3 regions of the Anaerobacillus sp. CMMVII genome follow, and region 1 is predicted to be linked to each of the others. Evidence: riboswitches for the same ligand, from Rfam matches in the RefSeq annotation. Region 1 holds a riboswitch; each other region holds the start of a gene.

What was found. A riboswitch is a leader RNA that binds a small molecule or an ion and turns the genes downstream of it on or off. The one in region 1 is predicted to bind lysine.
Region 2: it holds a riboswitch for lysine, as region 1 does, so the genes downstream of both, dapA (4-hydroxy-tetrahydrodipicolinate synthase) here and H1D32_RS06775 (aspartate kinase) in region 1, are expected to answer to the same signal.
Region 3: it holds a riboswitch for lysine, as region 1 does, so the genes downstream of both, lysA (diaminopimelate decarboxylase) here and H1D32_RS06775 (aspartate kinase) in region 1, are expected to answer to the same signal.

The regions. Positions count from the first base shown of each region.
Region 1 is NZ_JACEHK010000002.1:548,929-554,115, forward strand. Features, by position in the region: gene uvrC (excinuclease ABC subunit UvrC) at 1-1,714, shown strand, start outside; lysine riboswitch at 1,856-2,042, shown strand; gene H1D32_RS06775 (aspartate kinase) at 2,370-3,605, shown strand; gene H1D32_RS06780 (YslB family protein) at 3,932-4,378, opposite strand; gene H1D32_RS06785 (TrkH family potassium uptake protein) at 4,566-5,187, shown strand, end outside.
Region 2 is NZ_JACEHK010000006.1:201,180-206,366, forward strand. Features, by position in the region: gene H1D32_RS10160 (DUF2062 domain-containing protein) at 1-326, shown strand, start outside; gene H1D32_RS10165 (MgtC/SapB family protein) at 424-1,143, opposite strand; lysine riboswitch at 1,437-1,618, shown strand; partial or broken gene dapA (4-hydroxy-tetrahydrodipicolinate synthase) at 1,791-2,677, shown strand; partial or broken gene H1D32_RS10175 (ASCH domain-containing protein) at 2,728-3,068, opposite strand; gene H1D32_RS10180 (hypothetical protein) at 3,387-3,872, opposite strand; gene kamE (lysine 5,6-aminomutase subunit beta) at 4,022-4,768, opposite strand; partial or broken gene kamD (lysine 5,6-aminomutase subunit alpha) at 4,770-5,187, opposite strand, start outside.
Region 3 is NZ_JACEHK010000010.1:234,488-239,674, reverse strand. Features, by position in the region: gene lysA (diaminopimelate decarboxylase) at 274-1,596, opposite strand; lysine riboswitch at 1,850-2,021, opposite strand; gene H1D32_RS14730 (spore germination protein) at 2,147-3,640, opposite strand; gene spoVAEA (stage V sporulation protein SpoVABEA) at 3,641-4,204, opposite strand; gene spoVAE (stage V sporulation protein AE) at 4,209-4,559, opposite strand; gene spoVAD (stage V sporulation protein AD) at 4,598-5,187, opposite strand, start outside.

The DNA of each region.
Region 1 (5,187 bases):
GAAAGATAGGCAAGGGACCACAATATACGTTGGAAAGGCAAAAATTCTAAAAAATAGAGTCCGATCGTATTTCACTGGTTCACATGATGGGAAAACTCAACTTTTAGTAAGTGAGATTGAGGATTTTGAATATATTATAACCTCTTCAAACTTTGAGGCTTTAATTTTGGAGCACAATTTAATTAAAAAGTATGATCCGAAATATAATGTTATGTTAAAAGATGATAAAAGCTACCCTTACCTAAAAGTTACTTCAGAGGAACATCCCCGTCTAATTACAACGCGTAATGTCAAAAAAGATAAAGGTAAGTATTTTGGGCCATATCCAAACGCTGCAGCTGCTAGTGAGACTAAGAAGCTACTTGATCGTTTATATCCACTTAGAAAGTGTTCTACAATACCGGATCGAGTCTGTCTGTATTATCATATCAATCAATGCCTCGGACCGTGTATCCAAGATGTAAGTAAAGGTACGAACCGTGAGATGGTAGAGGAAATTACTCGATTTTTAAATGGAGGTCATAAAGAAATAAAGAAGAGCCTTATCGCAAAAATGGAGAAAGCTGCAGAAGCACTTGAATTTGAGCGTGCGAAGGAGTATCGCGATCAAATTCAGCATATTGAAGCTGTCATGGAAAAACAAAAAATGACTATTGCCGATGATATTGATCGAGATGTCTTTGGGTTTGCCTATGATAAAGGGTGGATGTGTGTACAGGTGTTTTTTGTTCGCCAAGGAAAACTGATAGAACGAGATGTATCGCTGTTTCCTGTATATCAAGAACCCGATGAAGAGTTTTTAACGTTTTTAGGGCAATTTTATAGTCAAAAAGAGCACCTAAAGCCTAAAGAAATATTCTTACCCAATACAATAGATAAGGATCTGGCAAGCGAATTTATTCAAGTTAGAACTGTCCATCCTCAAAAAGGAACAAAGAAAGATCTAGTGGACCTCGCTACCAAAAATGCTGATGCCGCTTTAAAAGATAAATTTGCCTTGATTGAACGGGATGAAGCAAAAACCATAAAAGCAATCCAAAACTTAGGAAATGCGTTAAAGATTAAGACACCTCATGTTATTGAAGCGTTTGATAATTCGAACATTCAAGGTGTTGATCCGGTTTCGGCAATGGTCTCATTTGTGGACGGTAAACCAAATCGAAAAGGGTACCGTAAATATAAAGTAAAAACAGTCCGCGGCCCTGATGATTACGAATCAATGCGTGAAGTAGTTAGAAGACGTTATTTAAGGCAGCTTAAAGAAGAGTTACCATTACCGGACCTCATTGTCATTGACGGTGGTAAAGGACAAATCTCAGCTGCTCAAAGTGTTATTGAAGATGAGCTTGGTCTAGCAATACCTGTATGCGGATTAGCGAAAGATGCGAAACATCGAACTTCGCAATTGTTAATGGGAGATCCTCCTGAGGTAATCCCATTAAAAAGGGATTGTCAAGAATTTTATTTACTACAAAGGATACAAGATGAAGTCCATCGCTTCGCTATCACCTTTCACCGACAAATCCGAAGTAAAACATTGTTCACTTCTGTTCTCGATGAAGTTGAAGGTGTTGGCGAAAAACGAAAACAAGCCTTATTGAAGCACTTTGGTTCCGTGAAAAAGATGAAGGAAGCCAACTTAGAAGATTTTCAACAGATTGGCATTCCAGTTAAAATAGCTCAATCTTTGATGGAAAAACTGAAAGGCAGTTAAGAGTGTAGAGTTTTGAGTTGTTCTGGCAATGTGTCGAAGCAGAGAACATAAACGCTAAAATCAAATTGAAAAGCTGTTGTAAGCAACAACTTTTCATGGTAAACTCAATCTTAATTAAATATCCAATACTTCAAAAGTTGAAGTTGTGGTAGAGGAGCAAAAACCAAGAGTATGTTATTTAAGGACGATGAGGTCCAGTGAGGATAGCGGAAAGGGGAATTTGCCGAAGTGTAAAGAGAACTCATACCTTTTTATGCTGGACCTGCATTTAAGAAATGTAGGGCTGTCACACAGTCACCCAAAGATTGTGTGGAGAACTATCTCACGTGTGCGGGAACATTATTTTAGTTTCTATTTGTTTTGACACAAAAAGTCGAAGCATCAGTGAGGAGTTTTCCTTATTGGTGCTTTTTTTATTGTTAAGGAAATTATATGTTTTTTCATTTATGGATAAGTTTAATTATAGTGACAGTCTAGCTCTAGCGCCCAGTCCCTCGAGGTCAAATAACCTTCGAGAATAAAAGTGAAAGAGCACACTTTTTTTCTCGAAGAACATTTGCTTGTCGGGGCTACCCAGGGCGCTTGCGCTTTGTTCTAGAAAAATACTACTGAGATAGGTTTGGGAAAAGGAAATTTTAAAAAGGGAGTTGCGAGCATGGGTTTAGTTGTCCAAAAGTTTGGTGGAACGTCAGTTGGTAGTGTTGAACGAATTAAACATGTTGCAAGTAGGGTAATTGAAACAGTAGAAAAAGGTCACCAAGTTGTAGTTGTTGTTTCAGCAATGGGGAAATCTACGGATGAATTAGTCAGTTTAGCTAATGGCATTACTGAAAAGCCAAGTAAACGTGAAATGGACATGCTATTAAGCACTGGAGAACAAGTGACAATTGCTTTATTATCAATGGCATTACAGGAGAGAGGCTATGAAGCTATATCATTAACAGGGTGGCAAGCGGGGATCGTAACTGAGGATTGTCACAGTAATGCAAGGATTACAAGATTTGAGGAAGCGAAAATCAGTAAACATCTGGAGGAAGGTAAAATTGTTATTGTGGCAGGCTTTCAGGGGTTTAGTGAAGTTGGCGAAATTACGACTTTAGGTAGAGGTGGTTCAGATACCACAGCTGTTGCATTAGCTGCTGGCTTAAAAGCAGATCGTTGTGACATTTTTACTGACGTAACAGGTGTTTTTACAACGGACCCACGGGTTGTAAAAACTGCGAGGAAGCTAAGCTCAATCTCTTATGATGAGATGCTCGAATTGGCGAATCTTGGGGCTGGTGTATTGCATCCCCGTGCAGTAGAGTTTGCAAAAAATTATCAAGTAAAATTGACTGTTCGATCTAGTATGGTTGAAGAAGAAGGAACAATTATTGAGGAGGAAGTATCTGTGGAAGAAAATTTAGTGGTAAGAGGCTTAGCTTTTGAAAGCAATGTAACGAAAATATCTGTTTGTGGCATGCCAAATGATATTTCAGGATTATCAAATCTTTTTACGACACTAGCGACGAATAATATAAATGTTGATATTATTATTCAAAACGCTATAGCTGCTAGTGAAAATTCAAATATTTCCTTTTCAATTCTCTCTGAAAAATTAACAGAAACTTTAGATGTACTTGAACAAAACCGTGATCAACTGCGATTTGAGGAAATTCTTCATGAAACAGGTTTAGCAAAAGTATCGATTGTTGGCTCAGGAATGATTTCTAATCCTGGTGTTGCAGGACAAATGTTTAAAGTGCTCTCTGACAAGGGTATTTTAATTAAAATGGTTAGTACGTCAGAGATCAAAGTATCTACAGTTGTTGATCAAGTGAATATGGTCAAGGCCGTTGAAGCCTTACATGAAGCATTTCAATTAGATAATGTAAAAGTTGCAACTGCTTAATAACGAAACAAAACGAGCAAATCATCAATTTGATTGCTCGTTTTTTGAAAGATAAGAAGTATTTACGTTTTCACCACTTGATGTCTAGCTCCAGCGAGGCTACTGCTTGAATTAGCTTCTAGCTGCCTTGCGACGAGCAAACGTAGTGGCGCAGGAGCAGCTGTTAAGCCCCTCGAGGTCAAATAACCTTTTTCATTAAATGCTGCCTCTGTGGTCCAGTAGGTCCTCGAGGCAAAGCTGCATGTAGAAACTCTAGAAGTAACACACGTTGTGAACGAGGTCAGTAGCTTTTGTCGGGGCTAAGCAAGGCGCTTGCGCTTTTCTCATTATACGCTAATTCGATCATGACTGTCCCATTTGACGTGAAAGACTACTTTTTTTATAGAACCATTTTTGGGTTCCTCATTCGTTTCAGTTATAAATCCAGTTATATTTTCAATTTGAGCTGCCAAAAATCCAGCTTCTAGTGGTCGAACGATATTTTTTTTGTTTTCAAAAAAGTTCGATGTAAGCTCAAAAAGTAATTCTGATTTCTTTTCTTTGGTTAGTGTAAGTTCTCCCCAACCTGCTCGATGAAAAAAAGCGATAATTTCAGTTATATCATTTAGTGGATACTTTCTAGCTAATGATTTACCCGCCCAATACAAAATAATATTATGCTCTTTTCCTAACAGTTCCGGTAAAACATCCTCTCGGATTAGGTTATAGCCAAACAGCGGTATTTGATGCTCTGTTTCATCTATGGTAGTTGTCTTTTTTTGACCAAAGATCATTATTTCCCCCCACTCTTCTACAATCGTAAAATTAGTTTAGCTAAAGCCATAGCTCATTACTCACATATTTCTTAATTCTAAAAATTACATGATAAAGTTATTATATCTTCTTTATCAAAACTTCACTATATGCAATTTATAAATTTGTGGTATACTAAACCCCGAATCAATTCGGAGGTACATAATTATGAATTTATCAAAGGGGAAGTTTCTAACCCCGTTTCGAATTATTATCATGTCTTATGTTGTTGCGATGTTTTTATTTAGCTTTTTATTATATTTACCGATTTCAAGCTTACCTGGTGTTAGTGTTACTTATTCAGAGGCGTTATTTACTTCAGTAAGTGCTGTTAGTGTAACTGGACTTACCGTTGTAAATGTTTCCGAAACGTATAGCTTTATAGGAATTATCTTTTTAGCTATAGCGATTCAGCTAGGTGGAATAGGTATTATGACCCTAGGTACATTTGTATGGATGATTTTTGGTAGAAAGATTATCTTGTCACAACGAATGCTTATCATGGTAGACCAAAATCAGAATACTTTCTCAGGGTTAGTAAATTTAATGCGAGGAATTTTAGTTGTTGCTTTGGCAATTGAACTACTTGGTGCCATTATTTTAGGAACCTATTTCTTGAACCACTTTGATACAGCCAAGGAAGCTTATTATCAAGGGGCTTTTGCCGCATTAAGTGCTTTTACAAACGCTGGCTTTGACGTCACTGGACAATCATTAATTCCGTTTGCAGATGACTATTTTGTCCAACTTGTAACCATATTACTTATTTTTGCGGGGGCTATTGGTTTTC
Region 2 (5,187 bases), on a different contig from region 1:
TAGCCGGCTTTATAGGTGGTGTCCTGTTTATATGGTCGTTCCCTATCTTATTTTATATGAATGTGATAGTCGGAGAAGCAATTCTACCAATTAGTATAGATACGAAAATTGAAATTATTATCGAAGAGTTAGAAGATGGAATTGAAAAACCGGAGCAAGTATTAAGTGCGAGCTTGAAAATTGGCAAGGCTTTTTTAGTTGGAATGTTCGTTAATATGTTCTTTTTTGGAACTATCGCTTATTTGGTCAGTTATTATATTATTAAGAAATATCAACGCGATGTACTTAAGTTCGTTCATAAAAACTGGAACTTGTTGAAAGAATGATTGCCCAAAGTAGAAACAGCCTCCTCACATTGAGGAAGCTGTTTTTTTGACTAGTGAACGCTTTACTGTGTTATTTCAACTTTATAGCAACCTTCCTCTAAGACAAATTCTCAACTTCGACTTTTTCAATGCCATCTAGTGATTTTAACTGATAAAATACATCTGTTGTATAAACTTTTTTATGGGTCATTACGATGAATGTTAGTAAATATTGTGTGGTTTCTTCTTTTACTTTCACACTACTAATTTTATAATCAAAGGCTTTGATCTGTTTAATAATATCGGTCAATTGGATGTCTTTTCGAATGTATGCTCTTACTTTGATTTCCTTCTCTCTTAACCCTTTAGGGCCAACTTTTCCAATGATAAAGGGTAAGATTTGAACAGCAAGGATTAGTAGGATTAATGTTATGATCGATTCTTTATAAAATCCTGCCCCGACAGCAATTCCAATTGCTCCACATACCCATAACATAACTGCAGTTGTTATTCCCGAAATGACATCATTTTTTCTAACAAGGATAACTCCCCCACCGATAAAACCGATTCCCGAAATTACTTGTGCAGCTAAACGTAATGGATCCATGGGTTTAGTATATGCTTCACTATAGAGTTCAGCTGAGTAGATAGATACGATTGTTAATAAGCAACTACCAACTGTCAAAATCATCGCTGTTTTGAGACCTGCTGGTTTATGCTTTAGAGAACGTTCTAGACCAATAATAATTCCAATAATCGCTGCAATGGCTAATTTTAGAATGTTTTCGTCGTAAAAAAACTCAACAATGACCATGAAAAAAGAATTAAATAATAGCAAAAGAAAAACACTCCTAATTAAGATGAATTTGTTTATACTGTATCTCAAAGGTTTCTTCGTAAACATTGAAAAACATATTTTCTTATAGATAATGTTACCAAAAGATCCATTACTCTAGTTTAATGTAATAAATTGTTATTTTAAGTTTACAACAATGTGTAAACTACTACAATCTTCTCTACAATGTCCTAACTAAAAAATCCAAATGTTTGATTTGGATCGATTGTGTTGCAATTATCACTAAAATTTGGTATCGTTGAACAAAGTTCATATTTCTTAACTTCAATTTTAATTGAAGTGATAGAGGCGCATTGACCATTAGTACAAATTTTGAGGAGAATGAGCTCCGTTGAAGGTTTGGAAAGGGGGATTTGCCGAAGTAACTTGTCACTCATGAACATGTTACTGGGCCTGTGATTGAATAAATCCAGGACTGTCGTATAGTTTTAGGACTATATGGAGGGCTATCTTACGCTGGAATAACCGTGGTTTACACTTTCTAGCAACAACGATTCCTTCGTTGTTGCTTTTTTTATTTTCACGGTTGGATCATGTGATTTAGCTCTATTCAAGAACTTACGTCGTCGTGTATGGGTACTTGAACTTTCCTAACGATGAACAAAACTTACTGAATAGAGGTGTTTTCCATGAATTTTGGACAAATGTTAACGGCAATGGTAACGCCATTTGACCACGAAGAAAAAATTGATTTTGAGGCAACGAAAACATTAATTAACTATTTAATTGACCATGGTACTGATGGTATCGTAGTTGCAGGAACTACTGGTGAATCCCCCACCCTTTCCACAAGCGAAAAAGCAGAACTATTTAAGTTTGTTGTTGAAGTTGTTGCGGGGCGTGCTTCAGTTATTGCAGGTACAGGAACTAATAGTACGGCGGCATCTATCGAGCTAACTAAAATTGCTACTCAAGCTGGCGTTAATGGCATTATGTTAGTGGCACCGTATTATAACAAACCGAATCAAGAGGGACTCTACTTACATTTTAAAACAATTGCAGAATCGACTCAGTTACCTGTAATGCTGTACAACATTCCTGGTCGAAGTGCTGTAATATCGAAGTGGAAACAGTCGTTCGTCTTGCTCAAATTCACAACATTGTTTGTATAAAAGAAGCGAGTGGCGATTTAGATGCAATAGCGAATATTATTCAAAATACTCCAGATGATTTCTTGGTGTATAGTGGTGATGATGGTCTTACTCTACCAGTTTTAGCTATTGGAGGTCATGGCGTCGTATCGGTAGCCTCACATATCATTGGTCGTGAAATGAAACAAATGGTTGAAGCTTTCAAGAATGGTGACTCTAAAACGGCGGCTTCTATGCACCGTGAGTTATTACCAATTATGAAGTCTATGTTTATTGCTCCTAATCCGACACCTGTAAAGGCTGCGCTCGAAATGGTAGGACAAAATGTTGGTTCAGTTCGTCTACCTTTAATTCCACTTACAGAAACTGAAAAAGAAACTGTTTATGCAGCGATAAAAACGAAATTAGTTTCTCCAGTCATTTAATAATGCTTTCTCGTTAAAAAAACCTCCAGTAATTGGAGGTTTTTTCTTATTTACTCTTCTATTGGACTAAATTCATGTGCCCAAACTCTCATATTAGGTAGCCAAGGCATCCCCTTATGCATAGATAATATTGAATTTTTATATTCTTCAAGTGTGTTGTAACCTTCGTCTTTTGCCATTTCATCTGTTAAATCTCCAAGTGTTTGACGGTATACATTAAGCACTTTAAATGACTTTCCGTTTAAAACCATAATTTCACCAGGGTCTGCGTATCTACCATTTCTTCTGACAGCAGTTTTTTGCCGTTTAGTATTTTTTCAATATCAGCAGCGCCAGTTACTAATCTGTCAATTTCACATGTTTTTGGTGGTAATTTTTCTGTTTCTTCCATTCGGCATGCCTCACTTTACAAAATTTATCATAGGCTCTTTTTCATGAAGACTATTTTCGCCTAAATTGTTGTTTTTCTATTATGTAGTATAGCCATTGCATCAAGTTTGGTGGGCATTTTTTCTAACTTATTATAAGGATAAGTTAGAAAAGTGATCTGATGCAACACATAGTGTTTGTTACTCAACAAAGAGCCTTCATGAAAAAGCTATGTTTTCCGTTGTTCTTGCTTGGGTATATCATATTAATTATACCATTAATATGATGAAAACGTTAGAAAAAAGGCAGATTTGAACTTCTGCCTTTTTGAGTTGAGTTATTAGAAACATTGGAATGACGAGATTCTGCGTAAATCAATCCCGAAGTAAACCCACATCCAACCATTCCAGCGATAGCCAGAAACTGACCTTCTTCCTACAAAGGTTGGATAAAACCAAAATTGTTGACGATTAGTTAACCATACATAAGTGTATCTGAATAAGCAACCGCGAATCGCTCCTGGATCAACGGCGAAAGTACCTACTTGTTGAGTTTGTGTAGGTGTAAAAGCAGGCGGTGGCGACGTTGGTGGTCCTGCTTGTTGCCCCTGCCCTGGTGGTTGAAATGGTGGTCCCGGAGGTCCTGGTGGTGGTCCTGGAGGCCCCGGTGGTCTAGGTGGTCCTGGTGGTCCAAATTGCCCTCCCGGAAAAGGAAACCCTGGTCCAAAAAATCTTTCATCATACTGGGAGTAAGGTGAAAAATCAAACCCTCCCTCTTCATAAGGAGTATAGCCGTAAAACTGATATTCATTGTAATCTGGGTACATATAATGCACTCCTTTTCTTCTAGGTTTACATCATCATATGCACCTAGTACCGGGCAAACATCTTGTACGGCAGAAAAGGGCTTTTGACTAATTACTAAACTTGGTGCTTGCCTTGTTTGTAAAAATTACGATGAAGCATTTAAATTTCTTTACTTCATACTTCTTTTAATCATTCCTTCGATAATAAAGGAAGCAACATCAGTCGCAACAGTACCTGCTCCGAATCCGGCATCATATCCAAGCTCTAATGCTGTTTCGTGATTAATTCTTGGTCCGCCACAAATTAGTATGATCTTTTTTCTAATACCTGCTCCTTCTAATAGCTCAACAAGTTCAGTAAGGTTTTTTAAATGTACTCCTTTTTGTGTAACAACTTGTGATACTAATACAGCATCGGCCTTTAGTTCAATAATCTTTTGCACTAAGTCTTCATTTTTCACTTGTGAACCAAGGTTGTAGGCGTCAATCATTGGATAACGCTCTAAGCCGTACTCGCCATTAAAGCCCTTCATATTCATAATTGCATCAATTCCTACTGTATGCGCATCAGTACCTGTGCAGGCTCCAATAATAGTGATTTTGCGTTTAAACTCATTTTTTATTTTTTCATTAATTTGATAAAAATCCATCCGCTTGGTTTCAAGCTTTGGTACTCTTATAGTTGTAAAATCGATACTATGAATGAGTTTCCCATAAATGATGAAGAAGGTATAGTTTATTCCTAAATCCTTCATATGGTATATCTGAATTTCTTCTAAACCCATTTTCTTTGCTAGCTGGATGCAAGCTTCCCTTGCCTCTTCGCCATAAGGAATTGGCAACGTAAAGCTTAGCTGGATAGCACCATCTCCTAACGTGTCTCCATATGGCTTCACTTGACTTAAATCATTTTCCATTTCAATTCCGCTCCAATCCTAGCTGATCTTTTAGCAGAATGTCAAAGGGATTGAAATAGTCTTCTCTTTTGACAAATACTCCATCTAACCCCTTTCCTCCTACAAACGATCGCTTAACATCTGCGAACCTGCCCTGCTCTATTGCTCTAAATAACCCAAGTTGTTCAATTTCCTCAAGTAATATTGCTGATTCCTCGAGTACTTCATTCGCTCTTCTTTCGATTTTGCCACCCTTAACAAATTCAATTTCCTTACTTAAATTCCTTACGTATTCATAATATATTTGGCATTTTCAATTGCTAGCTGCCGATCATGAATATAAGGGGTATGCATTGCTTCTGTCATCATTCCTAAAAGTTGAATCCCTTGATTCGTTAATGTGCCAACAAGATTAAACATCGTATTATGAATATGACCTT
Region 3 (5,187 bases), on a different contig from region 1:
TTTACTACACTTTAACAAGAAAACACAAACATTGTCATTATGTTTCTTACTAGTCAAGGTAGCAAACTTATAGATGCAACTAGGCTTAACCATGTTTAATTCTTTCTCAATAATAGAAAAGGCTGCTCGAAGATTTGACCTCCAAGACAATATAAAGCACTGAAACACCAAGCACCATATTGTCCAAAAGCTGAACTTGAGCTAGCCTATTTATTATAAGTTAAGAAATTATAAACGTTGTTAGTACTTGATGTCTAGCTTCAGGCGCTTTTCTTAGTTTTCTAATGAAGTTCCGTTGAGCTGTAAATCAAGCTGAACTATATCTTTATAAGTTTCCCTTTTTACTACCAATGTTGTTTCGCTGTTTTCAACGAAAACTACTGCTGGTCGAGGTATTCGATTGTAGTTGTTAGACATCGAATATCCATATGCCCCAGTACAAGATACCGCTAATACATCACCATGTCTAGCAAAAGGTAATGCAATATCCCAAATCAGCATATCTCCACTTTCACAACATTTCCCGGCAATAGAATAGATTTCCTGATTAGCTTCATTACTCCGATTAGCAATCATTGCTTCATATTTTGCCTGATAAAGAGCAGGGCGCAAGTTATCTGTCATTCCTCCGTCAACTGACAAATAATGACGCACTTCTGGAACCTCTTTTTCAGATCCAACTGTATATAATGTTGTTCCAGCATCTCCAACAAGAGAACGTCCTGGCTCAATCCAAATCTCTGGAATGTCAATTCCAAGTTTTCTTGACTCGGTTTCAACCGCATTTATCGTCGCATCAACATAGTGAGAAACTGGAAGTGGTGTATCTCCTTCGACATAACGAATCCCAAATCCACCACCAAGATTTAAAACTTGTGGAACATAGTCTAATTGGGTTTTCCACTCTGCTAGATAAGCAAACACTTTTTCTACAGCCATAATAAAACCGGTTGTTTCAAAAATCTGTGAACCAATATGACAATGAAAACCTAACATTTCAATTTCTTTTGCATCTCGAACTTTTACTATCGCTTCTTGGGCTTGACGACTGATTAAATCAAAACCAAATTTAGAATCTTCCTGACCTGTAGAAATATATTCATGAGTGTGGGCCTCTACCCCAGGTGTAATCCGTAACAGAACTGAAACCTTTTTCCCGTATCTTTGGGCCGTTTCTCTAATTAGCTCAATCTCTAAAAAGTTATCTACAACAAAACAACCGATGCCTGCTTCAACTGCCATGTCGATTTCCATAGAACTTTTATTATTTCCATGAAAATGAATTTTTTCTGCAGGAAATCCAGCTACTAGCGCTGTGTGCAATTCACCACCAGAAACAACATCTAAACTTAAATTCAGTTGTTTTGCAAGTTGAACCATCGCTACACAACTAAATGCTTTACTAGCATAGGCTACCTGAGCCTTAATTCCACGTTTTTGAAAAGCATTTACAAACTCATTCGCCCTTTCTCTAATTAAAGCGACATCATAAACATATAATGGTGTGCCAAACTGTTCCTTTAAACTGACAGTATCAACTCCACCAATTTCTAAATGACCTATGTCATTAACTCTGCTCGTACCGTGTTTGTACATTCACATGATCTCCTCTCGTTTGTGTGAATTTAAGTACAGAAAATAATAAGTTTACTTAAAATTCATTCTTAAAATTTCGCTCTTTCCTAATAGATTGTTTCTATTAGCTTTTAGGTCGCAACCAAGCGAATGCTTGGTACGACCTAAAAGCAACAAAGTTTACGAAAACAGCCTAAAATTTAGAATATAGGATATAAAAAAGGCGGAAATGTAAGTTACATTTTCCGCCTTAATAGCTTTTTCGTAACCTCAAGTAAAAAGTAGTCCTCCACTGCGAACAGTGACAGTCCGTTATTTATTCAATAACGACCCAGCAAAGATTGATAGGGCTCAATTCTCCACTTCGGCAAATTGACCTTTCAAGCTGCTTCAATGCTTCCCAAGCTCCACAGTTTACTCATTCGCTTTGCGCCTCTACCCCATTAATCAATGAGGGGTTTTATTAATTTATCTTACCTTTAAAGAATTTTCATAATTCCAACATCTATTATGAAACTCTTTCAAATGATTACGTAAAACTTTATCATAAAAATGATAATATCGCAATACGTTAGTTAGTTGATTGTTTTGTTGAGTTTTGTGGATTAACAATTTTTGGTCTTTTCTTCTTTAATGGAACTGAAAGTCTAAACAGAATATCCGCAAACGCTCTCGGATAAAACGGGATAAACGGCCATAAGTAGGGTGTATTCATCGGCCTTATGCTAGTAAGGAATATAAAGAATACTGTGAAACCGATGATAAAGCCTGGAACTTTAAAGATAAATACGGCCAATAATAATACTAAGCGAGAAAGCTTTAATGCTATACCTAATTCATAACTAGGTGTTGCAAATGTTCCAATTGCCCCGAGCGCTACATAAAGAATAACCTCTGGAATAAATAAACCAACATTAATCGCGATTTCCCCGATAAGCAACGCTGCAACTAACCCGAGAGCAGTCGCCAACGGTGAAGGCGTATGGATGGCTGCCATCCTCAACAACTCAATCCCTATTTCAGCTATGACTATTTGGGCAAAAACAGGAACATTGGTCGTCTCATTTGGTCCGATAAAGTCTAAAGCTGCAGGGAGCAAGCTTGGCTCCATTACCATTAACAGCCACAACGGTAATATAAGTAAAGCAAAAATCATCCCTGAAAAACGGACCCAGCGTAGGAAAGTCCCTACAATCGGAGCTTGTCTAAACTCTTCCGCATGTTGTACATGGTGAAAAAATGTTGTAGGCAAGATGATAACACTTGGCGAAGTATCTACATAAATCACGACATGCCCTTCTAGTAAATGGGTTGCCGTAACATCAGGACGTTCCGTGTATCGAACTAACGGGAAGGGATTTATGCCTTGTTTAACAATAAATTCTTCGACAACTTTATCAGCCATAGAAATTCCATCAATTTTTATTCCATCAAGCTCTTTCTTTACATTCTCAATAAATGCCGGGTCAGCTACATCCTTTATGTAAGCAATACATATGTCAGTTTTTGAACGTTCACCGACTTGTACAATTTCATGTCTCAGTCTCTCATCTTTAATTCTTCTTCTTGTTAAAGCTGTATTTACAATTAGATTTTCTGTAAAGCCATCCCGTGCACCTCTAACCACCCTCTCTGTATCTGGCTCATCTGGCCCTCTGCCTGGATAACTACGAACATCAACAAGGATAGCTTCTGTTTCATCTTCAATAAGAATAATAATAAGACCTGCTAATAACTGATCAGTTGCTTCATCTAACGTTTTAACGCGTTCAACTTGAACATGAGTTAGGCGATTTTCAATTTGTTCTTTAACGCGCTGTTTTTGTTTTTCAGTTGCATCCAAAAACATAAGCTCTTTTAATAATTCAATAATAAATTGACTATCACAGAGACCATTGAGGAAGTAAATCTGTAATTCCTTTTCAAGTACTGAAAGTTTCCTCACACCAATATCGAAAGTAATTCCAATTCCTAATTTTTCTTTTAGATATCTTTCATTTTCAATCATTCGACTGGAAACTTTCTGTTTGTCCACACTTGCTTCTTCAAGTATTTCATTACTCATCTATTTTTCGCTCCTTTCCAATATCAATTCAACCGCTTTTCTCGTCACTGGAGCCCCCTTCTCTACTTCATCTTTCCCTGCCATTTTGCCAATATCCCCAATTCCCACGATAAATGGGATGTCAAGCTCATCTAAATTATAGACAGTATCACCATTTATTCTGCCGAGTTCTATATCAGGAAGACCATATTTGTCGACTCCATACTCAGTTAAATTTCCATTACGATCAATACTTACATTAACTTTTGTCCATTCACTATCATGTGTTTTTGAGGCTACTGCAATGGCACCGATAACCTCTAAATCCGGATCGGTTGCGACAACCCGCATCGCTTCCTCCCCCGGTCCTTCTTCTGTATATCCACAATCATCAAACATGACTAAAACAGGATCACAGGGAGCCTTTTTTATGAGTTTAACTAGCTCATTTCCAGTCAAACGGCTTGGGTTGCCACCCGAACTACTGATACACCTTCCACCGATCTCTTTGGCAACTAATTCTACTGCTTTTCTCGCGGATTCATCACCATCGGTAATTAGAATAACCCTTTTTTTGTATTCCATGGTTTCATCCTTTCGGTTTAAAAAATATCGCTACTAAAAATCCAAATAATATTGCTGATGATATTCCCGCAGAAGTTACTTCAAAAATCCCCATACCTATACCTAAAAAGCCTGATCTTTGTGCTTCAATCATCGCTCCATGAACAAGTGAATGTCCAAAACTCGTGATCGGAACGATCGCTCCAGCCCCTGCAAAATCAATAAGCCGATCATAAAGATGAAACCCATCTAAGAGAGCTCCAATTACTACTAAAGAACTCATGACATGAGCGGGAGAAAATTTAAGGAAATCCAACATTAACTGTCCAATGACACAAATAAACCCACCAACAGTAAAAGCGACAACATATTCCACCACGCTCACCCCCTAAAAAATACTTACTCGAATAATTCTTACTCAACGCACTCAAAGGAAACACCATGAGCTATGCAAGGTATTGATTCATTTTGTTGGATCATTAAGGGATTTAATAATGCCCCAGTGGCCACAACTAATATCCTCCGTAGCGCCCCTCGTTTCATTTCACCAAATAGATGATTAAAGGTCACGACGGCAGAACAAGCACAACCACTACCACCTGAAAAAACATGTTGATCGGTGCTAAAAATCAATACTCCACAATCTTGATGGACCTTAGCAATATCAATCCCTTGTTCTGACAATAAACTTTTTAATATCGGTGTTCCAATTCTAGATAAATCACCGGTTACGATGGCATCATAATCGCTTGGACTTCGTTTAAGGTCATTTAAATGGGTTTTAATTGTGTCGGCAGCTGCTGGAGCCATTGCTGCACCCATATTAAAAGGACTTGTAATCCCAAGATCAATAACCTTTCCTACTGTTGCAGTTTCTATCCTTATCTTGGATTTTTTTCTACTTAAATATGCAGCGCCTGAACCAGTGACTGTATACATCGAAGTTTCAGGCTTCTGTCCTCCAAATTCCGTTGGAAAACGAAACTGTCTTTCTGCTGTAGCAA